DNA from 3 places in the Arthrobacter arabinosi genome. Region 2 is predicted to be linked to each of the others. Evidence: predicted binding sites of a transcription regulator. Region 2 holds the regulator's gene; each other region holds the start of a gene.

Region 1 (10,420 bases), 550 kb from region 2:
TCGACTACCTCGCGCAGTGGTTCGGCGAGGACTCCTTCCGCGGCTGCGGCTTCATCAACAGTTTCGCGGAGCTCGGCGCCGTGAGCCCCGAGGTCGCCGACTACGCCAGGAAGCACAAGGAATCGTTCCAGGACTACGTGGGGGATCTGGCCGAGGCGGCGGGAGCGCCGGTGTACCTGGCGCCGCAGCTGTCCATCCTCGCCGAGGGCGCCCAGACGACGGCGGCGATCGCCGGCTCCTCCGAGGCGGCAGGCCAGGCGCGCCGGGCCGCCGAAGTGCTCATCGACGCGGCCCTCCGCGAGGGGATGCGGGGAGCGGCTTAGCCGGTCAGGTCCTGGTAGTCCGGGTGGTCCTCGATGAAGGCCGCCACGAATGCGCACTGCGGGACGACCGCGAGATGCCGTGCGCGGGCGTCGTCGAGCGCATATCGGATGAGGGTGCTGCCGACGCCGTGACCCTCGACGTCCGGATCCACGACCGTGTGGGTGAAGGTGATCGAGTCACCGGACCGTTCGTAGGCGGCGGTCCCGACGGCGCTGCCGTCGAGGGTTGCCACATAGCGGCTCTGGGTGTCGTCGTTGCTGATCCGGACTCCTGTGGTGTCGGTGCTCATCCGCCCACCCTCGCATCCGCTCCGGTCCGGGTCAACGTGCCTGTCCGGGATGGAGGCAGCCCGTTTTCCGTATCGGGTCGTCGGGTCGCGGCGCTCCGATCGATCCTTACCGCTGCTGGGCGGTTCAGCAGGTACGGTCGGAGCCATGACTCCCAACATCCTGGTGACCGGTGCGAGCAGGGGCATCGGCGCAGCCATCGCCCATGACCTGGCGGGACGCGGGCACCGTATCGCCGTCCATGCCGGCCGGGACGGGCGCGCCGCCACCGCCGTCCGGGACGCGCTTCCGGGCGACGGGCACGCGGTGGTCGTCGGCGACGTCGGCGACCCCGACGCCTGCAGGCGCATCGTCGACGAGGCCGTCGGCGCGCTGGGCGGGCTCGACGTCCTGGTGAACAACGCCGGCATCTTCGAGGCGCATCCCATCGACACCGTGTCCTTCGACGACTGGCAGGCGGCGTGGCGCAGCACGCTCGACGTCAATCTCCTCGGCCCTGCCAACCTGGCGTGGCTCGTCGCACGGCATTTGCTGGACCGGCCGGCGGGCCCGGAAGGCGGTCGGCTGGTCAGTGTCGGATCACGCGGTGCCTATCGCGGAGAGCCCGTCACCCCTGCGTACGGCGCGAGCAAGGCTGCGCTGCACGCGATGACCCAGTCCCTCGCCGTGGCGCTCGCGCCCCACGGGATCCTGACCGCCGCCGTCGCGCCGGGGTTCGTCGAGACCGACATGGGCAGGACCGTGCTCGACGGTCCGAAGGGCGACGCGGTGCGGGCGCAGAGCCCGTTCAACCGCGTCGCGACGCCGGAGGAGGTGGCGCAGACCGTCGCCTGGCTCGCCACCGATGCTCCGCTCTGGGTCAGCGGCACCGTGGTGGACGTCAACGGGGCGTCCTACCTGCGGTAGGTGAGACGCTGTGGCCGGGGGAGGGGTGCCTAGAGGAGATGGATCCCGCTGTGGGCGAGGGCTCGCAGGTCCGTCCGTCGCTCGAGGTGGCGGCGGAAGAGCTCGACGTCGGAGCCCTCCGCGGAGGCGAGGGATGAGCTTGCCGCGATGAACGCGGTGCCGAGGCGGAAGAGTGTCCGCGACGCGAGTCCTGCGTGGGATGGTGCCGTGAGTGCCGGGTATCCGGCGTGAAGGGTTGCGCTGGTCATGACGTCTCCTGGGTGTCGATGAGGGGGAATGCGTTGAAGTGCAGCTGGACGGGCCGGGTGCCCGGGGTGCCCGGCTCGGCGCGGTAGGCGTCGAGCCTCTCGCGCAGGATCCCGCTCAGCTCATGGGTGAGCGCTGCGAGCTGGTCCGCTGTCAGGTGGGCGTTCATCGTCGCGATCATGGCGGCGTCCGCCCATTCCGACGGGACGGCCTCGCAGCCACTGGCCATGAAGGTCGCGAGCGCCTCAGCCCGGCCGCGTTCGAACCGGCGGTTCACCTGCCGGGTCGCTTCCCGGGTGGTGGGGTCCTGTTCCAGTTCGGGGGTGCTGAGCGTCAGTGACCCGCGGGGGCGTTCCCACCAGCGCTCGCGGGCGGTACCGCGATTCTCCACCTCGCGGACGAGCCCGTAACGGGCCAGCTGCCTCAGGTGGTAGCTCGTCGCCCCGCTCGATTCGCCGACCCGCTTGGCGATGCTGCACGCGGTCTGCGGACCGTAGCTGGACAGGACCTCCAGTAGCTGGACCCTGAGGGGATGCGTGAGGGCCTTGAGTGCTTCCCCGTCGAGGACGCGGTTGCCGTCATCGGAAGCGTGTCCTGCTGTGCCCATGGTCTCTTCCATGCGACCAGCGTGCACTTACAAAGAAGTGTTTGCAATACTTTCTTTGCACTTTTCCGGTCTCTTCGTCGGCGGGTGCCTGCCGCCGTCGTCGGGCCATCCCGGGCACCGCGGGACGTCTGGTGCGTGACGCGCGATGACGCTGGCAGGTGGACGACGGCGCACCCGTGCACCTACGCTCGACACCAGAATCAAGAGCTCCAACGCAAAACCCTGGTTCGTTGGACGGCAACCCTCTCGCTGTAGCGGGGTGCCCCAGGTGAGGATTCGGCCCGGCACAGGCAGTGCGGGCAAGTATGGCGCTTCCGCCTCGGTGGTGCCCCGACATGAGGACTCCGCATGCCCACACCACCGCGCCGTATCCGTTTCAATGCCTTCGACATGAACTGCGTGGGCCACCAGTCGCCGGGGCTCTGGCGTCACCCGGACGACCAGTCGTGGCGCTACAAGGACCTGAGTTACTGGGCCGACCTCGCGAGGACCCTCGAGAAGGGCCTCTTCGACGGCATCTTCATCGCCGACGTCCTCGGCACCTATGACGTCTACGGCGGGTCCAACGAGGCCACGTTGAGGCAGGGCACGCAGACGCCGGTCAATGACCCGTTCCTGCTCGTCTCCGCGATGGCGCTCGTCACCGAACACCTCGGGTTCGGTGTCACCGCGGGCACCGCGTACGAGCACCCCTACCCCTTCGCGCGGAGGCTCTCCACGCTGGACCACCTCACCGGGGGACGTGTCGGCTGGAACGTGGTCACGGGCTACCTGCCCTCTGCGGCACGGAACATGGGCAACGAGGACCAGCTCGAGCACGATGCCCGGTACGACCACGCGGACGAGTACCTCGAGGTCCTCTACAAGCTGCTCGAAGGGTCGTGGGAGGACGATGCCGTGGTCCGCGACCGCGAGACCGGTGTCTTCACCGACCCGGCCAAGGTCCACGACATCGACCACGACGGAACGTACTTCACGGTCCCGGGGATCCACCTCAGTGAGCCCTCGCCCCAGCGGACGCCGGTCATCTACCAGGCCGGAGCGTCCTCCCGTGGCATCGCTTTCGCGGCCGGCAACGCCGAGGCGGTGTTCGTCGCTGCACCCACAAAGGAGAGGCTGAAGGACGTCGTCCAGAAGATCCGCGATGCGGTGGAGGCCGAGGGTCGGGATCGCTACTCGGTGCGGATCTACACGCTGCTCACCGTCATCACGGACGAGACGGAGGAGAAGGCCCAGGCGAAGCACGCCGATTACCAGCAGTACGTCAGCTACGAGGGAGCCCTCGTGCTCGTCTCGGGGTGGCTCGGCGTGGATCTTTCCGCCTACGATCCGGATGAACCGCTCGGCAACGTGAAGTCCAATGCCATCCAGTCCGCTGTCGCGAACTTCCAGAAGGTGAACGACGACGGGTCGCCGTGGACTGTGCGGGACATCGCCGAGTCTGCGGGTATCGGTGGGCTCGGCCCGCGCATCGTCGGCTCCGGTGCGCAGGTCGCCGATGAGCTCCAGGCGTGGGTCGAGGAGACCGATATTGACGGTTTCAACCTGGCCTACGCGATCACGCCGGGGACCTTCGAGGACGTCATCGAGTTCGTCGTGCCGGAACTGCAGAAGCGGGGTGCGTATCCGACGGAGTACACGGAGGGCACACTGCGCCAGAAGCTGTTCGGCAAGGGTGACAAGCTGCCCGACGAGCACCGCGGTGCGCAGTATCGGCTCCAGCCCGTCCGCCCGTAGGGTGCGGCTGTCCGGTTCTCGAGTCGTTGGGGGAGCGCGCGTGGCGTGCGGTGACCATCGATGACGGTACGCGGGAATAGGCCTCCGCTGGCGGCGGAACACCTGCACGAAGGTGGCCAGCTCGACGGTGCGAGGACTAGCGTCGAAGACAAGGCATCCGACGACACGTCAAACGACAGAAGGAGTTCCCATGTCACGCGTAGCCATCATCGGTGGGCACGGAAAAGTAGCACTGCACCTCACCAAGATCCTGACCAGCCAGGGTCACCAGGTCAGTTCGATCTTCCGCAACAAGGACCACGCGGGCGATGTCGAGCAGGCCGGCGGGACCCCCGTCGTCGCCGACGTCTCCGAGCTGTCGGTGGCGCAGATGGCCGACGTCTTCCGTGGTCATGACGCGGTCGTATGGTCTGCCGGCGCTGGTGGCTCGAGCCCGGAAGCCACGTATGCGGTGGACCGCGATGCGGCCATCCGTTCGATGGATGCGGCACAGGAGGCCTCGGTCGGTCGATACGTGATGGTGTCCTACCTCGGTGCACGCAAGGACCATGGCGTTCCGGAGGACAACGGTTTCTTCTCCTATGCGGAGTCGAAGGCTGCTGCTGACGAGTACCTGCGGAACACGGAACTCGCGTGGACCATCCTCCAGCCCGGGTCCCTGACCACGGATCCCGGGACCGGGAAGATCGAGGTGTCCGCGAAGCCGCAGCAGGACTCGGTGGCCCGTGAGGACGTGGCTCTCGTAGCCGCAGTCGTGCTCGGCAACCTCGGTACGGTGGACAAGACCATCCAGTTCAACAGCGGTGAGACGCCGGTCGCGGAGGCCATCGAGGCCGCACTGTAGTCCGACGACGGCGGTACGAAGGCGGCGCCCTCCGGTGGGGTGCCGCCTTCTGTGCGTCGGGCGATCAGCGCTCCTGTGTGGGTGGTCGGTCCTGAACCGGCACCGGTCGCACCGATCGCACCGGCCGTACCGGCCGCACCGGCCGCAACGCGCAGTATTGCGCGGTATTGCGGGCACCGCTCTGGACGAATCGAGCCGGACTGGGCCGGACCACGCGGGGTCGAACGGTGCGGGGACGAACTGCGCCGGGACGCACTGTAAGCACCAAGAACAGCGAACATCAGGCGCTGTGCTCCGAGACGTCCGGGGTGCGTTCTAGAAGCTTCGGCTCGGCCGGGCATCGCCGTCGATCAGTGCTCCGTTGACCACTCGCCCGGCCTGCCAGTACCGGTTCCGGCGCGCGATTCCCGGAGGACCCAGAGTCCGAGGCGCAGTGAACCACGGAATGCCATGTCGGGACTGGACGCTCCATGCATCCTGATGGATGACGTGGTGATGACGGGAACACAGGAGGACGCCGTTGTCGATGCTCGTCGTGCCACCTGCCGACCACGGCTCCAGATGATGGGCTTCGCACCAACTGGCCGGGATGGAGCAGTCAGGAAAAGCGCAGCCCTTGTCCCTGGCCACGAGCGCTCGCCGAAGGTGTGGCGGAAAAAGGCGCTGCGCCCGTCCGATGTCGAGTATCTGACCGCTGCTGCCCAAAACCAGCGGGATGATGTCCGCGTCGCACGCCAGCTTCCTGATGTTCCTTGCGCTGATCTGCTCGGAGAACACGGAGTAGCCGGCCCGCTGAGTCGCGCCGAGGAGATCGTTGTAATCGATCGTCACCATCACCTGCGGACGATGGCCACCCGTCGATGGAAGGGCCGCAGTGCTCAAGGCGACTCTACAGGCGGCAACGAGTCCTTCCAGGAGTGCCTGGGCCCTCGTCTGAGGTGGAGGATCGACGAAAGCACTATGGGACTCGTCCACGCCCTGGCCGTCAAAGCCGTCAAAGCCGGTCGAGCCGGTCGAGCCGGTCGAGCCGGTCGAGCCACCGGCGATATTCGGGGTTTGGCCGTGCGTGGCATCGTCCGTCCTGCCCGATGCACCGCGCGGGTTGGCGGTCGAATTCATGACCGTTGCCAGATGTTCGAACTGCTCGTCCGTTGCGCCGATCTCGAGGAAGTGGAGTCCGTGGCGTCTGCCCTTGAGGAAGACGCCCTGCCGTGCGCGCAGCACCTTGTCCGTTGGTTCCTGCCCGTCCTGATCGAAGGCGCTCTCCCAACTGCGCGCGATCACGCGAAGGATGTCTTCGTCGGCTTCGATCGCCTGCCGTGTCAGGTGCTGCTCCGTCGACTCGAGCTGCTCTGGTGTCGCGAACGGGTCCACCCGCTGCACCGCTTGTGCGACGATGATCGCGGCACGCCCACTCATGCGACCTGAGGCCATTGCTGCCCCGAGTGTCGTGAGCCGCGGTGGAATCGTCGCTCCGGTCGGCGACACGCGGGGGAGAACCAGGTCTGCCAGGGTCAACCGTCGCTTTGCTTCCGCCCGGCTGATACCCAGTGTGGCGCGAAGGAAGTCGGCACAGTTCCTGAATCCGTTGGCGGATGAGGTGCGTCCCTCTTCGGCATCCCTGCCAGGGTCGTCTGTGCTGACGGACCGCTCTGCCCGCGCCAGGAGCGAACCGCCGGCCAATCGATCACCATCGGGGTCAGCGAGGTTGTGCTCCTCGGCCAGCCTGGCTGCCAGGACCTGCAGGTAGTCGACGAGCTTCGAGGCGTTTTCGACATCGACGATGAACCGCACGGCCTCCTTCCTCGTCATGACTCGGTGCTCTTGACTCACGCCTCGTGCGCACTCGCCAAGCGCGTCGCACGCCCAGTCCAGAGGACTCGGCGTCGCGTTGACGGGCTCGATCGGTGCGATTGCCATACCTGAATTTTATCGAACACACCTACTATTTCGGCGGACAGAAGTGTTATGTGGATAAGAGTGGCCTCCTCCGTCCACATACCCCGGCTGCTGTGAATATGGTGCGGCAGGGCACTGTCGAGCACTTGAATGCCGCCCTGACCCGGTTGGTCCCTGCTACGGCGTCGCCGCCCCGCCAAGGTGCGTGACGACGGCGCCGGCCCATGCACCGGCCCCGTTCTCGCCTGGGTCCGACGGCTCGGTCCCGTCGGAACTGCGTGAGCGGTTGTTCGGACGATACGGCCACGCGCCCGTCGGCGGCTGAGCGAGCTTCACCAGGCAGCCCACCGCCGTCGTCCCGCCGTGCCCCGGGTCACCCCGGCGCGGGCACGCTACCGCCGTCGTCCTCCGGTGAGTCCGCCGATGAGGCCCCAGGTGCGTCGCCCGCCCGCCACACGAATTCCGGCACCGTCCCGTTGATCTCCCAATCACCCACGATCCTCGACTTGTAGATGACCGGATTGTGCGACGAGATGGTGCGGGCGTTCCGCCAGTGCCGATCGAGCTGGAGGCCCCGGCGGGTCGATGACGCCCCGAGCGCGTTGAAGATGGTCGCCGCCGCCCGCTGAACCTGGTCCGTCACCACGATCTGCGCCTGCGACGACGCGAACTCCACCGCAACTGCGGCGGAGTCCGCGTCTGCACGTGGGAGGTCGAGGTGTGCCTCGTAGGCCTCCTGCACCAGTTGGGCCACTCGCAGTGCTGCAGCCTCGGACGCGAAGGCAAGCGCCGACACTTCTCCCACGACCTGCTGCACCTGGATGTCCTCACTGGGTCTCGTACCGTTCCCGTGGCTGAAGGTGCGGCTCCGCCCCCGGACCTCCGCAGCCACGTCGCGGACAGCCGCACGCGCGATCCCGGCAAGGGTCGCCACGTGGACGAGCTGGTACACGCCGGTGTCGTACGGTGGATGCTCCGTCTCCGTGATCACGTCCGCCCCGGACACGACGACGTCGCGGAAGATCGACGTGCCGCTGGCCGTGAGGCGCTGGCCGAAGCCGTCCCAGTCGTCAATCACCTCGACCCCGGGCGCGTCCCGCTGCACGAGCGCGATGACGTCGACGCCGTCGGCCGTCCGTGCACCCGTTTGGATCCAGTCCGCGTACAGGCTCCCGGTGGTGTAGTACTTGGTGCCGTTCACGCGGTAGGAGTCACCGTCGCGCGTGATGGTGGTACTGACACCGCCGACCGGCACCGGCCCGGTCTCCGTCCACGCGTTTCCGAGCACCGCGCCCTGGGCGACGCGGCGCAGCCAGACCGGATCGTCGGCGTACAGGCGGTCCTCGACGAACGCGACATGGCAGCGGAGGGCCTGCGCCAGGTTCGACTCCGCGGCTGCCAGTTCGATCAGCAGCCGGAAGAACTGCGGGGCGCTCACCCCGCTCCCGCCGTACTCGACCGGCACCCGCAGCGCCGTGAATCCTGCGTCCGCGAGTTGCCGCACCTGGGCGTGCAGGAGGATCCGCTCGTCCTCACGCTTCGCCGCACCGGCAGCGATCTCGTCGAACAGCGGACGGAAGCGCTCGGCAAGCCGTACGTAGGTGGACGGAGCGTCGGCGGAACGGGCGTCGGCTGTGGTCGAGAGGGTGTCGGTGGTCATCGGTCGGCTCCTGCCGGATCGTGGTCGGGGGTGGAGGTGGGCGCGCCGGGTTTGCCGGGTGCAGCACCGGATACAGCACCGGGAGCACCCGGAACGACGCCGGCAGGTACGCGGGCAGGCATGTCGGGTACGGCGTCGAGCAGTGCACGCGTGTAATCGGTGGCCGGTGCCGTGAAGATCGAGGACGCCGTACCCGACTCGACCACGCGGCCGTCCTTCAACACGAGGACGTCGTCGCTCACGTGGTGGATCACGCCGAGATCGTGGCTGATGAACAGGTAGCTGAGTGCGAGCTGCTCCTGGAGATCCGCGAGAAGGTCGAGGACCTGAGCCTGGATGGAGACGTCGAGCGCCGAGACGGGTTCGTCGAGCAGCAGGACCCGTGGCTGCAGCGCCAGGGCCCGGGCGATCGCGACGCGCTGCCGCTGACCGCCGGACAGGGTGAGCGGTCGCCGGTCGACGAGGTCCAGGGGGAGACCCACCTGCCCGAGGAGCTCTGCCGCGCGGTCCCGTCGCTCCCCGGGGAACCCGATGGAGCCGGCGTCGAGCGCGTCGGTGATGACGCGGCCCACGCTGAAGCGGGGGTCGAACGAACTCAGCGGATCCTGGTTGACGAGCTGGATATCCGGCCGGTGGGGGCGGCGGAGGGCCTCGGTCCGCACGGCGCTCCCCACCCACGGCAGACCACCGAGGGTGACGGTCCCGGCGTCGGGCTCGGTGAGGCCGAGCGCGATGCGCGCCGTCGTCGACTTGCCGGACCCCGACTCACCGACGATACCGAGGGTCTTCCCCGCCGCAAGTGTGAAGGAGACGTCGTCGACGACGGTACGGCGTGTGCCGCCCGGCGCAGCATAGGTCTTCACGAGGTTGCGTGCCTCGAGCGCCGGGGCGTCGGCGGAGAACGCGGAGGGCCGTGTGGGCCTTGACGCAACGGACACCCGGGGGACCGCCGAGAGCCGGGTGCCCTTGCCGGCCGCGGACGGGACGGCGTCGATCAGTTGACGTGTGTATGCGTGGCGCGGGTCGCCGAGCACCTCGGACGCCCGTCCGGACTCGACGATCCGCCCGTGCTGCATGACGGCGATCTCGTCGGCGAGGTGACTCACGAGGGCGAGATCGTGCGAGATGACGATGAGCCCGCGGCCCTGCTCCTTGAGCCCCGCGAGCAACTCGAGGATCTGCGCCTGCACCGTGGCGTCGAGCGCGGTGGTGGGTTCGTCCGCGATCACGAGCCGCGGGTTGAGCACCGTGGCCTGCGCGATCAGTGCCCGCTGCCGGAGCCCGCCCGACAGCTCGCCGGAACGCTGGCGGGCACGGACCTCGGGGTCGGGGATCCCGGCGTCGCGCAGTGCGGCGTGGACGCGGTCCCTCCGCTCGTCCCGGCCGCGGACGCCGTGGGCGCGGAGCGCTTCGTCGATCTCCTGGCCGACCGTGCGGAGCGGATCGAGGGAGACGAGGGCGTCCTGCAGCACATAGCCGATGTCCTTGCCGCGGAGTCCCCGCCACTGCCGTTCGGAAAGGCGGGTGGCGTCCCGGCCGAGGACGTCGAGCCGGTCCGCCGAGACGCGCGCGTTGGGAGCGTTCAGGCCCACGAGCGAGCGTGCCGTGACGCTCTTGCCCGAGCCCGATTCGCCCACGAGGGCGAGCGCCCGTCCTGGCGCGAGGGCCAGCGAGACGTCGCGCACGACGTCGACCGTGCCCCGCGGCGTGGTGAAGGAGACGTTGAGGTTGTCGATCGCGAGCAGCGGCTGCTCGGCGATGGTCCTGATGTCGGTGTTCCTGGTGTCGCTCACGGTCAGACCTCTGCTTCGAGTCGGCGCTGCAGGTGGTGTCCCACCACGGTGGTGGTCAGCGCGGCGAGGGTGATGAAGATGCCGGGGAAGGCCGCGATCCACCAGGCGACCTGGAGG
Region 2 (10,420 bases):
CGCTCCTGGAGCGCGCCCGCCACAACCAGGACGCACAGCTGGAGATCCTCGAGTCCCTCGACGTCTTCCCCTCGACCCTGCCCACCCGGCGGGAATCCGTCTACGCCGGCTGGGTCTCGATCTCCGTCGGCTGCAACAACACCTGCACCTTCTGCATCGTGCCGTCCCTGCGTGGCAAGGAGCGCGACCGCCGGCCGGGGGAGATCCTCGCCGAGATCGAAGCCCTCGTCGCGGACGGCGCGGTCGAGGTCACGCTGCTCGGCCAGAACGTGAACTCCTACGGCGTCGAATTCGGCGACCGGGGCGCCTTCGCGAAGCTGCTGCGCGCCTGCGGGTCCGTCGAGGGCCTCGAGCGGGTCCGGTTCACGAGTCCCCATCCCGCGGCTTTCACCGATGACGTGATCGATGCAATGGCCGAGACGCCCAACGTGATGCCCCAGCTGCACATGCCCCTGCAGTCGGGCTCGGACCGCATCCTGAAGGTGATGCGCCGGTCCTACCGGTCCAGCCGCTTCCTCGGCATCCTCGACCGCGTCCGCGCCCGGATGCCGCACGCCGCGATCTCCACCGACATCATCGTGGGGTTCCCGGGCGAGACCGAGGAGGACTTCCAGGCCACGCTCGACGTCGTCGAGCAGTCCCGCTTCGCCACGGCCTTCACCTTCCAGTACTCCAAGCGCCCCGGTACCCCCGCGGCGGACCTCCCCGACCAGCTCCCCAAGGCCGTGGTGCAGGAGCGGTTCGAGCGACTGACCGCGCTGCAGGACCGCATCGCCCGCGAGGAGAACGCCCGCCAGGTCGGTCGGGTCGTCGAGGTGCTCGTCACCGACCAGCAGGGCCGCAAGGGCGCCGAGACGCACCGGCTGACGGGCCGTGCGCGGGACCAGCGGCTCGTCCACTTCTCCGTCCCCGAGGGTGCGGCCGTGCCCCGGCCGGGCGATGTCGTGACCCTGCCCGTCACGGAGGCGGCGTCCTTCCACCTTTTGTCGGATCCGGCCCCGGAGCAGTACGTGCTGCGCCGCTCCCGGGCGGGCGACGCGTGGGACAGGAGCCAGGCCGATTCGTGCGGCGTTCCCTCGTCGCCCGCGAGCGTCGCCGGCGGTGCCCCACGGCCCGTCCCGTTGGGCATGCCGTCGCTGCCGGTCCGTGGAGGGGCTTCTTGACCCTTCCCGTGGTCGCGGTCGTGGGACCGACCGGTTCCGGCAAGTCCGCGCTCGGTATCACCCTGGCCCGGCTCCTCGGCGGCGAGATCGTCAACGCCGACGCACTCCAGTTCTACCGCGGCATGGACATCGGAACCGCCAAGCTGGACCCGGCGGAGCGGCAGGGTATCGAGCACCACCTGCTCGACACCCTCGACGTCACGCAGGAGGCGAGTGTCGCCGCCTACCAGGAGGATGCCCGCCGGATCATCGCGGACATCCAGGACCGCGGGCGGGTGCCGATCCTCGTCGGTGGGTCCGGCCTGTACCTCCGGGCAGCCCTGGACCGGCTGGAGTTCCCTCCCACCGACGCCGCCGTGCGCGCCCGGCTCGAGGAGGAACTCGCCACCACCGGACGGGAGGCGTTCCGGGAGAAGCTGCGGGCCGTCGACGCCGCGTCCGCCGAACGGATCGACGACGATCGCCGGCTCGTCCGCGCGCTCGAGGTGCACGAGGTCAGCGGGCGGCCCTTCAGCGCCTTCATGCCGCGCCGGGAGTACCACCAGCCCGCCGTGCAGATCGGCCTCGCCGTCGACAGGGACGTCCTGCGCGCCCGTCTCGCCGACCGCGTGCACGCCATGGTGCGCAACGGCCTGGCCGAGGAGGTCCGTCGCCTCGCAGCGGCCGGACTCCGCGACGGGCGCACGGCGTCCCGCGCCCTCGGGTACGGGCAGTTCCTGAGGGTGCTGGACGGTTCCCTGTCGGAGCAGGGCGCCGTCGAGGACACCATCGCTGCGACCCGCCGGTTCGCCCGGCGCCAGCTGACCTGGTTCCGCGGCGACCCCCGCGTGGCCTGGACGGACTGGGAGGCGCCGGGTCTCGTCGACCGGGCGGTCGAACTCGTGCGGCAGCACGGGGACCTATCCTAGGACTGTGACAGACCACCCCGCCCCCGCCCCGTTCTCCTTCACCAAGGGCCACGGCACCGGCAACGACTTCGTCCTGACGCTCGACCCCGACGCCTCGGCGCCCGACGACGCCGCCTTCGTCGCCGCGCTCTGCGACCGCCACCGCGGGATCGGCGCCGACGGGTACATCCGCGCCGTGCGGTCCGCGGCCCTGCCGGAGGGGCGGGCGCTCCTGCTGACGGAGCCCGACGCCGAATGGTTCATGGACTACCGCAACGCGGACGGCTCGGTGTCCGAGATGTGCGGCAACGGGGTACGCGTCTTCGCCCACTTCCTGCTCTCCTCGTCGGTCGCGGACCTGCCCGACGGCGGTGAGCTAGCCATCGGCACCCGGGCCGGCGTGAAGCGCGTGACCCGCTCGCACGACGGGTACGCGGTGGACATGGGCCCGTGGGAGTTCATCTTCCCCGAGGCGGCCGTGTCCCGCGGCATGGACTCGCTCGTGGAGATCGGCGGGCTCGACGTCGACCGCCCCGCACTATCGGTCAGCATGGGCAACCCGCACACCGTCGTCGCGCTGGCCGAAGCCGCCGAACTGCACAGGACCGAACTGCACCGGGCACCCGTTGTGCAGCCGGTCCCGCCGGAGGGGACCAACGTGGAGCTCGTGGTGCCCTCCGATCCGCTGGTGGGGGAGGACGGCGTCGGCCGTCTCACCATGCGCGTCCACGAGCGTGGCGTCGGCGAGACGCAGTCCTGCGGGACGGGCGCCTGCGCCGCCGCGGCGGCCACGCGGTTCTGGGCCGGCCAGGGGGCTCCCGCGCAGTGGCGGGTGGCCGTCCCGGGCGGCGTCGTCGGGGTGACCTTCTTCGACGGACCGGACGGCCGCGAGCACGTGCAGCTCAGCGGCCCGGCCGCCCTGGTGGCCGAGGGCGTGCTCCTCCCCGCAGCCTGAGCGGCCGGTCCCCGACACCGCGCGTCACTCCGTCCGATGCACCTCCAGGATGCGGAAGGACTTGGACGTCTCCGCACGCCGGACGCTGAAGCCCTCGGGGAGTTCCCCGCCGAGCCAGCGCTGCAGCGAGTCGGCGCCGAGGTTCTTCTGCACCACCAGCCAGGCCCGCCCGCCCGGAGCGAGGCGCGGGAGCCAGCGCAGCAGCAGCGCGTGCAGTTCCTGCTTGCCGATGCGGATCGGCGGATTGGACCAGATGGTGTCGAACTCGAGGGCGTCGTCCACGGCATCGGGCGTGCCGGCCACCACGTTGCCCAGTCCGAGCCGTGCGGCGTTCTCCCGGGTCAGCGCGACGCACCGTTCGTTGACGTCGACGGCGTGGACCACGGCGTCGGGCGCGCGCAGCGCCATGGTGAGGGCGATCGGCCCCCACCCGCTCCCGACGTCGAGCATGCGGTGCCCCTGCGGGTCCGGAACGGTGTCGAGCAGGATCGCGGTGCCCTTGTCGACGCCGTCGGGGCTGAACAGGCCCGACGACGTCACGAGGTCCCGGCGGGCGCCGTCCAGGACGACGGAGAGCGGCCGGCGCGTGTCCGGTCCCGCAGGCTGGGCGCTGAAATAGTGCTGAGACTCCATGGGCAGAAGCCTATCGGCACGCCGGGAGCCGGCACGGGAGGGCGGGTTTCGCGCTGGGAGAATACGCTGGAGTGCGCCGGGCAGTCAGCCGTAGGATTGAAGTCCACTGAACTAGGGAGACCATGACCGAGAATCACGGACATTCCACCGGCGCCGACATGGGCCCGGAGGAGATCCAGGCCGTCATCGACCGGATCCTCGCCAGCGACGAAGCTGCCGTGGCCAAGGCGAAGAACGGAACACCGGGCACGGAGGAGCCGTCCGTGCCGACCGAGAAGACCTGGCGGTCACGGGCCCTGGCCCTCTCGCAGGACGACGGGCCGTCGGGCGCCGACGGAGACCAGGAGGACCTCGCGGAGCGCCGCGCGCTCCGCCGCGTCGCGGGCCTGTCCACCGAACTCGAGGACGTCACCGAGGTCGAGTACCGGCAACTCCGGCTGGAGCGCGTCGTCCTCGCCGGCCTGTGGAGTGAGGGGACCGCGCAGGACGCCGAGAACTCCCTGCAGGAGCTCGCCGCGCTGGCTGAGACGGCCGGGTCGGAGGTGCTCGACGGCATCGTCCAGCGGCGCCTCAAGCCGGACCCGGGCACGTTCCTCGGCTCGGGGAAGGCCCAGGAGCTCAAGGGCATCGTCCAGGCCACCGGGGCCGACACCGTGATCGTCGACAGCGAGCTGTCGCCGTCGCAGCGCCGCGGGCTGGAGGACATCGTGAAGGTCAAGGTGATCGACCGGACCGCCCTGATCCTCGACATCTTCGCCCAGCACGCCAAGAGCCGCGAGGGCAAGGCGCAGGTGGAACTCGCGCAGCTCGAGTACCTGCTCCCGCGCCTGCGCGGCTGGGGTGAGTCGATGTCCCGCCAGGCAGGCGGCCAGGTCGGCAGCGCGGGCGCCGGCATGGGCTCGCGCGGTCCCGGCGAGACGAAGATCGAACTCGACCGGCGGAAGATCCGCACGCGCATGGCGAAGCTCCGCCGCGAGATCGCCGGGATGAAGCCCGCGCGGGAGACCAAGCGGTCCAACCGCCGGCGCAACCAGGTGCCCTCCGTGGCCATCGCCGGCTACACCAACGCCGGGAAGTCGTCGCTGCTGAACCGGCTCACCGACGCCGGCGTCCTGGTCGAGAACGCGCTGTTCGCCACGCTGGATCCGACGGTCCGCAGGGCGGAGACGCCGGACGGGATCGGGTACACCCTCGCCGATACCGTCGGGTTCGTCCGCTCCCTGCCCACCCAGCTCATCGAGGCGTTCCGCTCCACGCTCGAGGAGGTCGCCGACTCCGACCTGATCCTGCACGTCGTCGATGCCTCCCACCCCGACCCCGAGGGTCAGATCGCCGCGGTCCGCGCCGTCCTGACCGAGGTCGACGCCCGCAAGGTGCCCGAGATCATCGTGCTCAACAAGGCCGACGCCGCCGACCCGTTCGTCATCGAACGCCTGCGGCAGCGCGAACCCCGGTCCGTCGTCGTCTCCGCACGGACGGGAGCGGGGCTGACGGAACTCCGCCAGCTCATCAGCACGAGCATCCCGCGCCCGGGCGTGAAGCTGGACCTGATGGTGCCGTACGAGCGGGGCGAGATCCTCAGCCGCCTCCACGAGGAGGACGTCGAGATCCTCGGCCTCGAACACGTCGGTGAGGGCACGCGCCTCGAGGTGATGGTCCGGGAGGGCCTGGCCGCCGAGCTGGAGGCATACGTCCGGCATGAGTGAGAGCACGCGGTCCGGCGCCGGGGCGGCGTCGGACGCGGCTCCCCCCTCGGCTGAAGCCCGACAGGCCCTGGAACTGCTCGACGCCGCGGTGGGGGCCATGGGCGGGGAGATGCGTTCCGGCCAGCACGAGATGGTCCGCCAGGTGAGTGAATCGATCCGGTCGGGCGAGCACCTGCTCGTCCAGGCCGGCACCGGCACCGGGAAGTCGCTCGCGTACCTGGTGCCCCTGATCGCGCATGCGATGGACAGCGACCGCCCCTCCATCGTCTCCACCGCCACGCTCGCCCTCCAGGCGCAGATCGTGGGTCGGGATCTCCCGCGCCTCCTCGAGGCCGTGGGACCCGCCCTCACGCGCCCCGTCGACGTCGCCCTGCTCAAGGGCCGGTCGAACTACGTCTGCCTCCACAAGACCGGCGGCGGCTTCCCCGAGGAGGACGCCCCCGGCACGCTGTTCAGCCTCGGCGAGGACGCCGCTCCGCACCCGGCCCCGGCCACCGACGGCCCGTCCTCGGCGCTGGGCAGGGACGTGGTGCGGCTGCGCGAATGGGCCGAGGAGACCGGAACCGGCGACCGCGACGACCTCGTGCCGGGCGTGAGCGACCGCGCGTGGCGGCAGGTGTCCGTCTCCAGCATGGAGTGCCTTGGCGCCGCCCGGTGCCCGATGGCCCAGGAGTGCTTCAGCGAGAAGGCCCGCGCCGCGGCAGCGGACGCCGACATCATCATCACCAACCACGCCATGCTCGCGATCAGCGCCTTCGAGGGACTGGCCGTGCTGCCGGAGTACGACGTCGTCGTCATCGACGAGGCGCACGAACTCCACGACCGCGTCACCGGCGCCGTCTCCGGCCAGCTCTCCGCCCCGATGGTGACCGCGGCCGCCGCGGCCCTCCGCCGCCACGCCTCGATCACCACCGGCGCCCTCGACACGGCGGCCGACGCGTTCGAGGCGGCCGCCGAGCTCGTCCCCTCGGGCCTGCTGCCGGGAGGACTGCCCGAGGATCTCGAGCAGTCCCTCGCCCAGGTCAGGGATGCTGCCCGCGCGGCGCTGTCGGACACGAAGACGGACGGCAAGTCCGAAGCCGACGTCGACGGCGGACGGCAGGTCGCGCGGTCCCGCACCACGCTGGTCTTCGAGCTCGCCGAGCGGATCCTCGCGGCGTCGGACCTCAACGAGGTCGTCTGGGCGTCGCGGCCCAGCACTTTCACGCCGGGCTCCGGCTACTCGCAACCCGACGAGAGCGCGCCCGCGACGCTGAACGTCGCGCCACTGTCCGTCGCCGGACGGCTGCGGGAGGGACTGTTCGAGGACCACACCGTGATCCTGACGTCCGCGACCCTCGCGATCGGTTCCGAGTTCGGTCCCGTCGCGGGATCGCTGGGCCTCAGCGGTCCCGGCGCGCCCGCCTGGACCGGCATCGACGTCGGGAGCCCCTTCGACTACCCGCGGCAGGGCGTCCTCTACATGGCGAAGGACCTGCCCAAACCCGAGCGCGGCACCTCCGACGCGCAGCTCGAGGAGCTCCTGCGGCTGCTCACAGCGTCCCGGGGAGGCGCCCTGGGACTGTTCTCGTCGAAGCGTGCCGCCGAGGAGGCGGCCGAGGCGCTGCGCCCGAAGGTCGACTTCGAGATCCTGTGCCAGGGGGAGTCCTCGCTCAACGCGCTGGTCACGCAGTTCGCGGACGAACCCGACACCTGCCTGTTCGGCACCATGTCGCTGTGGCAGGGCGTCGACGTGCCGGGGCTCTCCTGCCGGCTGGTCGTGATCGACCGCATCCCGTTCCCGCGGCCGGACGATCCGCTGATGACCGCGCGCACCCGGGCGGTCGCCCGCAGCGGCGGCAACGGGTTCATGAGCGTGTCCGCCACCCACGCCGCCGTCCGGCTCGCGCAGGGCGCCGGCCGACTCATCAGGGCGACGGAGGACCGGGGTGTCGTCGCCGTCCTGGACAGCCGCCTCGCCACCGCGAGGTACGGGGGCTTCCTGCGGGCCGCCCTCCCGCCCTTCTGGACGACGACGGACCGCGCCACCGTCACGGGGATCCTGGAGCGTCTCGCGGGGCGCTGACGCGTCCCGGCCCGCTCCCGGCGCTACCCGGCTACAGGGCGCGCATCACCGAGACCACCTTGCCCATGATGCTGGCGTGGTCACCGAGGATGGGTTCGTAGCGGGTGTTCTGCGGCAGGAGCCACGTGTGGCCGTCACGCTGCCGGAAGGTCTTGACCGTGGCTTCGTCGTCGAGCAGGGCCGCGACGATGTCGCCGTTCTGGGCGCTCTGCTGACGGCGGACGACGACCCAGTCGCCGTCGCAGATGGCGGCATCCACCATCGAGTCCCCCGAGACCCTGAGCATGAAGAGGTCCCCGTGGCCGACGAGCTGGCGGGGCAGGGGCATGACGTCCTCCACCATCTGGTCTGCGAGGATCGGTCCACCCGCGGCGATGCGGCCCACGAGCGGCACCAGGGCGGTGTCGACGGCGATCTGGTACTCGGAGGGTTTGCCCGGGGTCGATCCGACCGGGCCCGCGGACGTGTCCGGGGCGAGGGTGAGGGGGAGCAGGACCTCCATGGCACGGGGACGTTTCGGGTCCCTGCGCACATAACCGAGCCGCTCGAGCTGCGACAGCTGATGGGTCACGCTGGACAGGCTTGCGAGGCCGACGGTGTCGCCGATCTCCCGCATGGACGGCGGGTAGCCCTTGTCGGCGATCGACCGCTGGATCGTCTCGAGGATCGTCAGCTGCCGGGCGGTCAGGCCCTTGGATGCGGAGCGGCCGCGGGGCCTGCCCCGGCCCGCTGAGATGGGCACGGCGCCTGCCGGAGCATCGGCGGTGTTCGAATCCTGCCGGGCTGCCGCTGTTGGTTCCGCCACTGTCGCGCCTTTCGCCTGGGATCGCCGATCCCGTCGTCACCGCCGTTCGGCATCCGTGGACCGGAAACCGTATTTGTCAGAGGCGGCTGGTTGTGTAGGGGATGTCGGCTCGGGAAGCGCCCCGGAGGGGCAGCATCCGCGGTCGACATCCTGTCCCCTTCACGCTAGGACAGACGGGCGCAGTTATCAAACATGTGTTCGACCGAGTCTCGACACGGGTCGTTGCTAAGTGCTAGAAATAGGCAGAGCCAAATAGAACGTGTGTTCGAATCAGGCGGTTGACCTGACCGGAGCATTCGAAGGAAAGAGGATCGGCAATGGTTGTAGCACCTGTACTGCACGGCAGCTCGCTGTGGACGCCCAGCCGCGGTGACGGCCGCCTCCGGCTCGTCCCCTCGCCTGATGCGTCCACCCGCCCCTCCGTGCCCTCGTCCTTCGCCGCCCCCTCCCGTGCCGACTCCGCCCGTACCTCCATGCAGCCCCGTTCCTCCATGCAGCCCCGTACCTCCACGCAGCGGAGTGCGGAAGGCCCCCTGACGCTCACCCGGCGAGGGCGCCTGCTGCTGGTCGGACTGCCGATCGCCCTCGGCGTCGCCGCCCTGATCCTCCTCGGAGCATTCCTCACCTCCCAGGCCCAGGCGGGGGAATCGGCGCCGACCACCACGGCGACCGTCGAGGTGAGCGTCGCGGCCGGGGAGACCCTCTGGGACCTCGCCATGCAGTACGCGCCCGAGCGCGACCCCCGGGACACCGTGGCGGAGATCGTCGAACTCAACGACCTGCCGAACTCCGTGGTGCAGGCCGGGCAGCGCGTCGCGGTACCCACCGAGGGCTGACCGGCTCACGCCGCCCATTGGTCCCCGGACGACGGCATCCCTTAAACTCGACGGGTGCCCTCCTCCGTCGACGCCCTCGCCAACCTTCCCCTGCGTGACGATCTCGTCGGGCTGCACCCCTACGGTGCTCCCCAGCTGGACGTCCCGATCCTGCTCAACGTCAACGAGAACACCCATGGCGTGCCGGCGGACGTCCACGCGGCCATCGTCGAGGCTGTCGCCGAGGCGACCCGGGGGCTCAACCGTTACCCCGACCGCGAATTCACCCAGCTCCGGAAGAACCTCGCCGGGTATCTCGGGCACGGCCTCACGCCCGACCAGCTGTGGGCCGCCAACGGCTCCAACGAGGTGCTCCAGCAGGTCCTCCAGGCGTTCGGTGGTCCCGGGCGCACCGCCATCGGCTTCCCGCCCACCTACTCCATGTACCCTCTGCTCGCGAGCGGCACCGGGACGCGCTACATCACCGCCGACCGCGGCGCCGCCTACGCGATGACGCCGGAGGACACCGCGCGCGCCGTCCGGGAATCGGGCGCGAACATCGTGTTCCTCTGCTCACCGAACAACCCGACCGGCACGGCGCTCGGCCTCGACGTGGTGGAGGCGGCCTACGCGGCCGGCGAGGACGCCCGCGCGATCATCATCGTGGACGAGGCCTACGGGGAGTTCGCCCAGGAGGGCACGGAGAGCGCCCTCACCCTCCTTCCGGGACGCCCGCGGCTGCTCGTTTCGCGGACCATGAGCAAGGCGTTCGCCCTCGCCGGCGCGCGGATCGGCTACCTCGCGGCCGCGCAGGAGGTCACCGACGCCCTGCGTCTTGTCCGGCTGCCCTACCACCTGTCCGCCATCACCCAGGCCGCCGCGAACGCAGCCCTCACCCACGCGGACACGCTGCTGGCGAACGTCGAGGCGATCAAGGTGCAGCGGGACCGCATCGTGCGCGAGCTCGAGGGCCTCGGTCTCGCTCCGGCCCCATCGGACGCCAATTTCGTGTTCTTCTCCGGCCTCGAGGACCCGCATCGCGTCTGGCAGGGACTGCTCGACGCCGGGGTCCTCATCCGCGACGTCGGTATCCCCGGCTCCCTGCGGGTGACCGCGGGCACCGAGGAGGAGACGACGGCTTTCCTGGAAGCGCTGGCGACCCTGCTCTGACGCCCGCGCCGCACCCCGTGCGGGGGAGCCCTTCCGGGTCTTGCGCCACCTGCGGGCATCGCCCATCATGTGTCGCATGGAGCGTCCGATCTTCGACGAGGCGCAGTCGTTCTTCGCGCGGCTGGAGGCGGACAACTCCCGCGACTTCTGGGCCCGTGAACGACGCCTGTACGAGGACGGTGTCCGCCCGGTCTTCACCGCGGTGTGCGCGGCCCTGACGG
Region 3 (10,420 bases), on a different contig from region 2:
CGGCGGGGAGGGCCGAGGCGGGTGCGGTCCCCGCGGCGCCGCGGAGTTCGTCGTCGTTGGGGAAGGTGCTCCGGAGCGAGGCGTCGAGGCCGAAGTAGACGACGTCGGCCGCCGTGATCGACGCCGCCAGACCTGCGACCCGCGGGTCCTCGCGGTTCAGCACGACCGTGCCCGTGGTGGCGAGCGCGATCCGCTCGAGCAGGCGCGTGGTCGCGTCGATCTCCCCGAAGCGGTCCAGCTGGTCGCGGAGGACGTTGAGCAGCAGGGAGTACCGGGGAGGGACGAGCTTCACGAAGTGCACGGCGTGGGCCTCGTCCAGTTCCAGGACGGCGACGTCCGCCGTGAGGCGCCCGCGCCAGTCCACCTCGCCGAGCAGGGCCGCCGCGACACCGCGCGTGAAGTTGCTGCCCGTGCGGTTGGTGAACACGGTCAGGCCCTGGCCCTCGAGCAGTTCGACCACCATCTTGGTGGTGGTCGTCTTGCCGTTCGTGCCGCTGACGACGACGACGCCCCGGGGGAGGGTGGACAGGGCGCGGCCCATGAAGCCGGGGTCGAGGCGCTCGACCACGAGGCCCGGGAACGCGGAGCCTCCGCCGCGCAGGCGGGAGGCGAAGCGCGCGGCCTTGCCCACGAGGACTGGAAGGGGATTCATGCCTCCAAATTACCGCAGGCCCGCCCGCCTCCCCGGGACGTGGCGGGGAGGCGCTCCTCACGCCCGCCGGAGGCGGGGCCGGGAGAACCTAGAATTGGGGGATGACCTCCCCGTCCTCCCCGGTCCCCTCGCCCGTGTCCGGCGTCGTCGTCGGCGTCCTCGCCGTCCAGGGCGACGTCCGCGAGCACATCGCGACCATCGAGTCCCTGGGCGCGCGGGCCGTGCCCGTGCGGCGGGCCGCCGAGCTGGCCGCGGTCGACGGCCTGATCATCCCCGGCGGGGAGTCCACGACGATGGACAAGCTCACCCGCACCTTCGGGCTGGCCGGACCGCTGCGCGAGCTGATCGCCGGCGGGATGCCCGTCTACGGGTCCTGCGCCGGGATGATCATGCTCTCCGACGTCCTCGCGGACCCGTCCACGGACCGCCTCGGCAATCCCCAGCAGACCCTCGGCGGCCTCGACATGGTGGTGCGGCGCAACGCGTTCGGGCGGCAGCGGGAGTCCTTCGAGACCGATCTCTCCTTCGGCGGGCTCGCCGCGACCGGGAGCGCGGACGGCGGCGATCCGGTGCGTGCCGTGTTCATCCGTGCCCCGTGGGTGGAGAAGGTGGGCGAGGGCGTGCAGGTGCTCGCGCAGGTGCCCGCCTCGGAGACGCCGCAGCCCGGGCCCTCCCCGGACGGGGCCGGCGCCGGTGCGGACCCGGAACCGGTGGCTAGAATTGTCGCAGTGCGTTCAGGGAACCTGCTGGCCACGAGCTTCCACCCGGAGGTCACGGGGGAGCGGCGGGTCCATGAACTGTTTATTCGGATGATCAGAGGAGAAGCGTAGGCATGTCGGGGCACTCCAAGTGGGCAACAACGAAGCACAAGAAGGCCGCGATCGACGCCAAGCGCGCGAAGTCCTTCGCCAAGCTGATCAAGAACATCGAGGTCGCGGCGCGGGCCGGCGGCGCCGACGTCGCGGGTAACCCGGGGCTCGAACTGGCCGTCTCCAAGGCCAAGAAGACCTCGGTCCCCATCGACAACATCAACCGCGCGGTCAAGCGCGGGGCCGGGCTCCTCGGCGAGGCCGTCGACTACCAGACCATCATGTACGAGGCGCGCGGTCCCCAGGGCTCCGCCCTCCTGATCGAGTGCCTCACGGACAACAAGAACCGTGCAGCCTCCGAGGTGCGCCTCGGCATCTCCCGCAACGGCGGCACGATCGCCGACCCGGGCTCCGTGGCCTACCTGTTCGCGCGCAAGGGCGTCGTCACGCTGCCGAAGAAGGACCTCACCGAGGACGAACTGCTCCTGTCCGTCCTCGACGCCGGTGCGGACGAGGTCAAGGAGTCGTCGGAGTCCTTCGAGATCGTCTCCGAGCCGCAGGACCTCCGGGCCGTGGTCGCGGCGCTCGACGAGAGCAGCATCGAGTACGAGACGGACGAGGTCGAGTTCGTGCCCTCCATGCAGGTGGACCTCGACGCCGACGGCGCCCGCAAGTTCCTGAAGCTCGTGGACGCCCTGGAGGAGCTCGACGACGTCCAGAACGTCTACTCGAACGCGCACCTCCCGGACGAGGTCCTGGCCGAACTCGAGAACGAGGACTGACATCGTCCTCCTCGCCCCCGCGCGGCCTGTAGCACCGTGACCTTCCGCGTGATGGGCGTCGATCCCGGGCTGACCCGCTGCGGACTCGCCGTCGTCGACATCGAGCCCAACCGGCGCTCCACCCTCGTGGCCGTCGGCGTGGTCGGCACCGACGCCGGGCAGAGCCTCGACGAACGGCTCCTGGTCATCGCGGAGGCCGTCGACGCCTGGCTGGACCTGCACGAGCCGCAGGCCCTCGCCGTCGAGCGCGTGTTCAGCGGCACCAACATCAGCACCGTCATGGGCACCGCGCAGGCGTCCGGGGTCGTCATCGTGTCCGCGGCGCGCCGGGGTATCCCGGTGGCCCTGCACACTCCCACCGAGGTGAAGGCCGCCGTCACCGGGAACGGGCAGGCGGACAAGGTCGCGGTCACGAAGATGGTGACGAAGATCCTGCGCCTCGATACGCCGCCTCGGCCCGCGGACGCCGCCGACGCCCTCGCCCTGGCCATCACGCACGCGTGGCGTCGGGGAGTGGGGACGCAGGGTGCGGCCGCGGCCGCGGCCGGCGGGCTGGTCACCCCGGCGCAGCGCCTCTGGGCCGAGGCGGAGGCCCGGGCCCGACGCCGCTGACCGGACGGCCGGCGGTGTGGCGACTCGTGCCTGCAGCGGCACACCGGTACCGTAGTGCATTAGAACGTGTGTTCGACGCCGGGTGGACGCCCGGCGACCTCCGCCCGCAAGCGCCCTTGGAGCTCTTCATGATCAGTTCACTGCGCGGAACAGTGACCCACGTGGGCCTGCACTCCGCCGTCCTCGACGTCAACGGCTTCGGCATGCTGGTCCAGGCGACCCCCCAGACCCTCGCCGGTCTCCGGGTGGGGGAGCAGGCCACCGTCGCCACCGCCATGATCGTGCGGGAGGACTCGATGACGCTGTTCGGCTTCGAGGACGCCGACCAGCGGGAGGTCTTCGAGACCCTCCTCGCGGTCAGCGGCGTCGGGCCCCGCCTCGCCCTCGCCGTCCTCGCCGTCCACACGCCCGAGGCCATCCGCATCGCGGCCGCCTCGGGCGACGACAAGGCGTTCAGCAAGGTCTCCGGCATCGGCCCCAAGGGCGCCCGCCGGATCGTCCTCGAACTCGCCGGCAAGCTGGTCCCGCTCGACGCGAAGCCCGGCGTACCCAAGCAGACGTGGCAGGGCCAGGTCCTCACCGCCATGATGGGCCTCGGCTGGTCCGAGAAGGACGCCGGCGCGGCGATCGACGCCGCCGTCGACGAGGCTCCCGAGGTCGCCGCGACCGGTGATGTGGGCCAGATCCTGAAACTCACGCTGCGCAGGCTCGGCCAGGACGGCGCCCGCAGCTCGGCCCGGACGACGGTGGGCGGATGACGGGCGAGCAGCAGGAGGACGCGCCGCTCGTCGCGCCGGCCGCCGACCCGGAGGACCGCGCCGTCGAGGCCGCGCTCCGGCCCAAGAACCTCGACGACTTCGTGGGCCAGAAGCGCGTGCGCCGGCAGCTCTCGCTCGTCCTCGAGGCATCCCGCCTCCGCGGACGCAGCGCCGACCACGTGCTGCTGTCCGGCCCTCCCGGCCTCGGGAAGACGACGCTCGCGATGATCATCGCGGCCGAGATGAACGCGCCCCTGCGCATCACGTCCGGTCCCGCCATCCAGCACGCCGGGGACCTCGCGGCCATCCTGTCCTCCCTCACCGAGGGCGAGGTCCTCTTCCTCGACGAGATCCACCGCATGTCCCGGCCCGCCGAGGAGATGCTGTACATGGCCATGGAGGACTTCCGCGTCGACATCATCGTCGGCAAGGGGCCCGGCGCCACCGCGATTCCGCTGGAGCTGCCGCCGTTCACCCTCGTGGGCGCGACGACCCGCGCGGGGCTCCTTCCCGGCCCACTCCGGGACCGCTTCGGCTTCACGGGGCACCTCGAGTTCTACTCGACGGAGGAGCTGGAGCTCGTGCTCCGCCGCTCCGCGATGCTTATGGACATGAAGGTCAGTTCGGCCGCGTTCGCGGAGATCGCCGGCCGGTCGCGGGGCACCCCGCGTATCTCGAACCGCCTGCTCCGGCGCGTCCGGGACTGGGCGCTCGTGCACGGCGCCGACCTCATCGACGCCCGGTCCGCGGGCGCGGCGCTCGACATGTACGAGGTGGACGCGCGGGGCCTCGACCGGCTGGACCGCTCGGTGCTCACCGCGCTCATCACCAAGTTCAACGGCGGGCCCGTGGGACTGTCGACGCTCGCGATCGCCGTGGGCGAGGAGCCGGAGACGGTCGAGACCGTCGCCGAACCGTACCTGGTCCGCGAGGGCATGCTCGGGCGCACCCCGCGCGGGCGGATCGCGACGGCCGCCGCGTGGCGGCACCTCGGCATCGAGATGCCCCAGAACGTCGCGGCCGCGATGCCCGAGGACCTGTTCTCCGTCGCGCCGGAGGACCTGATGGCCACGGAATCGACGGTTGACAGTTGGGCCCAGCCGGACTCCTGACGCGGGGACGCCCAGGAATCGGCTTTACACTGGTGTCTCACGATGTGTGCCGCGGCACAGTCCTGCCACCCAGACCCCAGTCCCAGGAACGGATCCCCAGTGCTTGCACATGTAGTCGCCCAGCCCACCACCGGACAGACCGGCGGCTTCGACATCTTCAGTCTGCTGCTCCCGCTGGCCCTGGCCTTCCTCCTCTTCACCATGTTCCGCCGGCAACGGAAGGCGCAGCAGCAGGTCAAGGAGATGCGCACCCAGATGGAACCCGGCACCGAGGTCATGACCCAGTTCGGTCTCTTCGGCACCGTCGTCTCGATCGACCAGGAGAACAACAAGGCCGTCCTCGAACTCTCGCCCGGCACCTTCGCGACCGTCCACACGCAGGCGCTCTCGAAGGTGGTCCAGCAGGAACCCGCCGCCGGGGCTGCAGACGCCGCCGTCCCCGACCCGACGGACCGGACCGGTTCCGACGGCGCCTCGGTGCCCGACGACGTGTCCTCGATCGACGGCGTCGACCGCCGCCCGGCCGGCGGGTCCACCGCCGCGGGAACCCCCGGGTCGACGTCGGGCGTGGAGAGCCCCGAGGAGACGCTGGAGCGCCTGAACCGGGAGTCCCAGCGGGAAAACCGCGACGCGCGCGACGCCCGCGACCCCAAAGCGAACCCCGACAACTAGCATTCCGTAGGGCGCCGGTACCCGTACCGGCGCCCCCACGATCAACCGGCGCACCAGACGCGCCACTGCATAAGGACATCCCACCATGCCTCGTACCGGTCCCGGGACGGCAGCCAAGCGGACACTAGTCTGGCTGGGCGTACTGACAGCACTGCTCGCAACCCTGCTGGGAGCAGGCTCCTACTGGAGCACCGCGAGCTGGAGCCCGCGCCTGGCCCTCGACCTCGAGGGCGGGACGCAGATGATCCTCGCCCCCCGGGTCCAGGACGGCAGCGAGATCACGCCCGAACAGCTCGACCAGGCGGTGGAGATCATCCGCCAGCGCGTCGACGGCTCCGGCGTCGCCGAAGCGGAGATCAACACCCAGTCCGGCCAGAACGTCATCGTCTCCCTGCCCGGCACCCCCGACGCGCAGACACGCGATCTCATCCAGGCCTCCGCGCAGATGGAGTTCCGCCCCGTCCTCGCCGGCGGGCCCGGCCAGGCCCCGGCCGCGGAGACGCCGACGCCGGAGGATCAGCTCCCCAAGCCGGCGGCGGAACCGAAGGACGCGAGCGACCCCAACTGGATCACCCCCGAGCTCTACAAGGAGTTCGAGGCCCTCGACTGCCTGGACCCGGCAGCACTGGAACCGGCCGAGGAGCCCGCGCCCGCCGACAAGCCGATGGTCGCGTGCGAGCCGGACACCCAGGGCAAGTACATCCTCGGCCCCGTCGAGGTGCCGGGAACGGACATCTCCACGGCGAGCTACGGGCTGCAGCGCAGCCAGGGCGGCCAGACGCTCAACACCTGGGCCGTGAACATCGACTTCAACGACGAGGGCACGAAGACCTTCCGCGAGGTCACCGAGCGCCTGTACGCGATCGGTGACGGCGACCCGCGGAACCAGTTCGCGATCGTCCTCGACGGGCGCATCGTGTCCGCGCCGACCACCAACGCCGTCATCCCCGACGGCAACCCCCAGATCAGCGGCAACTTCACCGAGGAATCAGCGGCCGCCCTCGCGGAGCAGCTCAAGTACGGTGCACTGCCGATCAGCTTCGAGATCCAGAGCGAACAGCAGATCTCGGCCACGCTGGGTGCCGACCAGCTGCGCCTCGGGCTCATCGCCGGCCTGATCGGGCTCCTCCTCGTCGCCGCGTACTCGATGTTCCAGTACCGTCTCCTCGGCCTGGTCACCATCGCATCGCTCGTCGTCGCCGGTGTCCTGACCTACCTGGCCATCTGCATCCTCGGCTGGACGGAGAACTACCGCCTCTCGCTCGCCGGGGTCGCCGGGCTCATCGTGGCCATCGGCCAGACGGCCGACTCGTTCATCGTCTACTTCGAGCGCATCCGTGACGAGCTCCGCGACGGACGCGGCCTCGTCTCCGCCGTCGAGAACGGCTGGCGGCGTGCCAAGCGCACGGTGCTCGCGTCGAAGGCCGTGAACCTGCTGGCCGCCCTCGTGCTGTTCTTCGTCGCCGTCGGCAACGTGCGCGGGTTCGCGTTCACGCTCGGCCTCACCGCCATCGCCGACCTCATCGTCGTCTTCCTCTTCACCCACCCGGTCCTCCGGCTCCTGGCCCGGACCAAGTTCTTCGGCGAGGGACACCCCTGGTCCGGCCTGGATCCGAGGCGCCTCGGCGGCATCCCGCTGTACCGCGGCGCCGGCCGCCTCCGCCAGCCGGGCGAGGGCACCGCGAAGCCGGTCGCCGTCGCACGGACCAAGAACAAGGGCGCGTCGGCCGAGGCCGAGCGGCGCCTCACCATCGCCGAGCGTCGTCGCGCGGAACAGCAGAAGGCCCTCGCGGGCCGCACCGGTTCGTCCAGGAAAGAGACCACCGAATGAGCCGCACCAACTTCGCCACCTTCGGTAACGAGCTGTACTCGGGGAAACGCTCCTACCCCTTCGTCGCCAAAAGGAACCTCTGGTTCCTGATCGCCGGGGTCGCCCTGCTGATCTCGATCATCATCCCGGTGGTCAAGGGCGGCTTCAACCTCGGCATCGACTTCCGGGGCGGCTCCGAGTTCACCGTGTCCGCCACGCAGAACACCGATGTCGCGGTCGGCGAACAGGCCGTGACCGACGTCGTCCCCGAGGCCGTCCCGCGCGTCACCAACATCGCGGGGGACACGATGCGCATCCAGACGGAGCGTCTCTCCGACGACCAGACACTGAGCGTCCGCGACAACCTCGCTGCCGGGTACGGCGTCGACGAGGACCAGGTCACCTCGAGCTTCGTGGGCCCCACCTGGGGTGAGGACGTCAGCCGGCAGGCCCTGATCGGGTTCGGTGTGTTCGTCCTGCTGGCCGCGATCCTCATGGCCGTCTACTTCCGCACCTGGAAGATGGCCCTCGCCGCGATGGCCGCCCTCGTGGTCGTCATGGTCGTCACGGCCGGGCTCTACTCGCTGAGCGACTTCGAGGTCACGCCCTCGGCGATCATCGGCTTCCTCACGATCCTGAGCTACGCCCTGTACGACACGGTGGTGGTGTTCGACAAGATCCGCGAGAACACCGCGGAGGTGAGGACCTCGACCGACCGCACGTTCGCCGAGCAGGTCAACCTGGCCGTGAACCAGACGCTGGTCCGGTCGATCAACACCTCGGTCGTCGCGATCCTCCCGGTCGCCTCGATCCTCTTCATCGGGTCCTTCCTGCTCGGCGCCGGAACCCTGCAGGACCTGTCGCTGGCCCTGTTCATCGGCATCATCCTCGGCACCCTCGGCACCATCTTCATCGCCGCGCCGCTCTACGCGGCGCTCCGGATCAACGAGCCGGAGCTGAGGGAGCAGGAGCAGAAGGTCCTCGGCAGGCGGTCGCTGGAAGCCGCCCACGCCTGAGCCCCGTCCCGCCGCAGCGCCGCGATCGGCCGCAGGAGACCCGTACGGGTCTCCTGCGGCCGATGCCGTTCAGCGCGCGGCTAGAATTGAACCGTCGCATGACCGCTGTTATCGCGGGTGCTCCAGGGCTCCGGGATCGAGATCGAGGGATGGCACATGGCTGAAGCGGTGAACCCCGCTGTAGGGTCCGACGGCGGCCCGGGCCCGTCCACGACGGGCCCGACCGGTCCGATCGCCACGGATGCCCCGCGCCCCGGTCCGTCCCACGCGCTCGTGCAGCCGGAGACGCCGTCCTCCGCGCCGTCCGCGACGAGCGCCGACCAGGTGGCTCCCGGCAGGCGCGGCCGGACCCGCGCGCGCATCGCCCGGCTCACCGGCCGCGGCTCCTCCGGCTACTCGCCCGTCCTCGAGCCGCTCCTGCGCACCGTCCGGGCGAACAACCCGAAGGAGGACCTGGACCTCATCCAGCGTGCCTACCTCGTCGCCGAACGCAGCCACGAGGGGCAGATGCGCAAGAGCGGCGACCCGTACATCACGCACCCGGTCGCCGTCGCCACCATCCTGGCCGAGCTCGGCATGACCGGCACCACGCTCGCGGCGGCCCTCCTCCACGACACCGTGGAGGACACCTCGTACACCCTCGCCGAGCTCAAGCGCGACTTCGGGCCCGAAGTGGCCATGCTCGTCGACGGCGTGACGAAGCTCGACAAGGTGTCCTTCGGGGACGCCGCCCAGGCCGAGACGGTGCGCAAGATGGTCGTCGCCATGGCGAAGGACATCCGGGTCCTCGTGATCAAGCTGGCCGACCGGCTGCACAACGCCCGCACGTGGCGTTTCGTCTCGGCCGCCTCGTCGGCCAAGAAGGCCCGGGAGACCCTCGAGATCTTCGCTCCGCTGGCGCACCGCCTGGGCATGAACACCATCAAGTGGGAGCTGGAGGACCTGTCCTTCGCGGCGCTGCACCCCAAGGTGTACGAGGAGATCGTCCGCATGGTGGGGGACAGGACCCCGGAGCGGGAGAAGCACCTCAGCCTCGTGCGGAACCAGATCGAGGAAGACCTCCGGGCCGTGAAGATCAAGGCGACGATCACGGGACGGCCCAAGCACTACTACTCCATCTACCAGAAGATGATCGTCCGCGGTAAGGACTTCGACGACATCCACGACCTGATGGGCGTGCGCGTCCTAGTGGACAGCGTGCGCGACTGCTACGCGACCCTCGGCTCCCTGCATTCGCGCTGGAACCCCCTGCCCGGGCGGTTCAAGGACTACATCGCGATGCCGAAGTTCAACATGTACCAGTCACTCCACACCACGGTGATCGGTCCGGGCGGCAAACCCGTCGAGATCCAGATCCGTACCCACGACATGCACCGCCGCGCCGAGTACGGCGTCGCCGCGCACTGGAAGTACAAGAGCGGCGGCCGGCAGCTCGAGGCGCAGGACGGCGGCGACATGGGGTGGCTGCGCAGCCTGGTGGACTGGCAGCAGGAGACCTCGGACCCCAACGAGTTCCTGGATTCCCTGCGGTTCGAGATCAACGCCCGGGAGGTGTTCGTCTTCACGCCCAAGGGGGAGGTGATGGCGCTGCCGGCCGGGTCCACGCCGGTGGACTTCGCGTACGCGGTGCATACCGAGGTGGGCCACCGGACCATCGGGGCGAGGGTGAACGGGAAGCTCGTCCCCCTGAACAGCGAGCTCAACCACGGCGACTCCGTGGAGATCTTCACCTCGAAGGCCGAGGGTGCCGGGCCCAGCCAGGACTGGCAGGGCTTCGTCAAGAGCCCGCGCGCCCGCAACAAGATCCGGCAGTGGTTCACCAAGGAACGGCGCGAGGAGGCCGTGGACAAGGGCAAGGACCTGCTGACGCGCGCCATGCGCAAGCAGAACCTCCCGCTGCAGCGCATGATGACGCACACCGCCCTGATGACGGTGGCGGAGGAACTCCACCACCAGGACATCTCGGCGCTGTACGCCGCCGTCGGCGACGGCCACACCTCCGCCCAGAACGTCATCGAACACCTCGTGGCCCTCATGGGCGGCCACGAGGGTGCCGAGGAGAGCATCGCGGAGACCGTGGTGGCCACCCAGCCCCGGCGGCCCAAGTTCTCCGACTCCGGGGTGACCGTCCGCGGGGTGGGCGACGTCTGGGTGAAGCTCGCCCGCTGCTGCACGCCCGTGCCCCCGGATCCCATCA

What was found. Region 2 encodes LexA, which represses DNA repair genes until DNA is damaged. Its sites were predicted from a motif close to TCGAACANNTGTTCGA; they were not measured.
Region 1: a site for LexA is predicted at 6,884-6,899, ahead of ACX80P_RS07025 (HNH endonuclease signature motif containing protein). Genes of this name have one in related genera too.
Region 3: a site for LexA is predicted at 2,916-2,931, ahead of ruvA (Holliday junction branch migration protein RuvA). Genes of this name have one in related genera too.

What each region holds. Positions count from the first base shown of each region.
Region 1 is NZ_JBTNDF010000002.1:612,821-623,240, reverse strand. Features, by position in the region: gene ACX80P_RS07060 (TetR/AcrR family transcriptional regulator) at 1-323, shown strand, start outside; gene ACX80P_RS07055 (GNAT family N-acetyltransferase) at 320-613, opposite strand; gene ACX80P_RS07050 (SDR family NAD(P)-dependent oxidoreductase) at 759-1,517, shown strand; gene ACX80P_RS07045 (hypothetical protein) at 1,547-1,765, opposite strand; gene ACX80P_RS07040 (helix-turn-helix domain-containing protein) at 1,762-2,382, opposite strand; SAM riboswitch class IV at 2,569-2,682, shown strand; gene ACX80P_RS07035 (LLM class flavin-dependent oxidoreductase) at 2,719-4,107, shown strand; gene ACX80P_RS07030 (SDR family oxidoreductase) at 4,298-4,951, shown strand; gene ACX80P_RS07025 (HNH endonuclease signature motif containing protein) at 5,267-6,871, opposite strand; gene ACX80P_RS07020 (acyl-CoA dehydrogenase family protein) at 7,224-8,510, opposite strand; gene ACX80P_RS07015 (dipeptide ABC transporter ATP-binding protein) at 8,507-10,303, opposite strand; gene ACX80P_RS07010 (ABC transporter permease) at 10,306-10,420, opposite strand, start outside.
Region 2 is NZ_JBTNDF010000002.1:58,108-68,527, reverse strand. Features, by position in the region: gene miaB (tRNA (N6-isopentenyl adenosine(37)-C2)-methylthiotransferase MiaB) at 1-1,163, shown strand, start outside; gene miaA (tRNA (adenosine(37)-N6)-dimethylallyltransferase MiaA) at 1,160-2,071, shown strand; gene dapF (diaminopimelate epimerase) at 2,076-3,005, shown strand; gene ACX80P_RS04525 (class I SAM-dependent methyltransferase) at 3,030-3,638, opposite strand; gene hflX (GTPase HflX) at 3,761-5,344, shown strand; gene ACX80P_RS04515 (ATP-dependent DNA helicase) at 5,337-7,409, shown strand; gene lexA (transcriptional repressor LexA) at 7,441-8,151, opposite strand; gene ACX80P_RS04505 (LysM peptidoglycan-binding domain-containing protein) at 8,532-9,050, shown strand; gene ACX80P_RS04500 (histidinol-phosphate transaminase) at 9,105-10,199, shown strand; gene ACX80P_RS04495 (DUF2461 family protein) at 10,276-10,420, shown strand, end outside.
Region 3 is NZ_JBTNDF010000001.1:669,322-679,741, reverse strand. Features, by position in the region: gene ACX80P_RS03195 (DUF1727 domain-containing protein) at 1-652, opposite strand, end outside; gene pdxT (pyridoxal 5'-phosphate synthase glutaminase subunit PdxT) at 754-1,482, shown strand; gene ACX80P_RS03185 (YebC/PmpR family DNA-binding transcriptional regulator) at 1,485-2,243, shown strand; gene ruvC (crossover junction endodeoxyribonuclease RuvC) at 2,280-2,855, shown strand; gene ruvA (Holliday junction branch migration protein RuvA) at 2,984-3,613, shown strand; gene ruvB (Holliday junction branch migration DNA helicase RuvB) at 3,610-4,725, shown strand; gene yajC (preprotein translocase subunit YajC) at 4,825-5,397, shown strand; gene secD (protein translocase subunit SecD) at 5,483-7,228, shown strand; gene secF (protein translocase subunit SecF) at 7,225-8,223, shown strand; gene ACX80P_RS03150 (RelA/SpoT family protein) at 8,380-10,420, shown strand, end outside.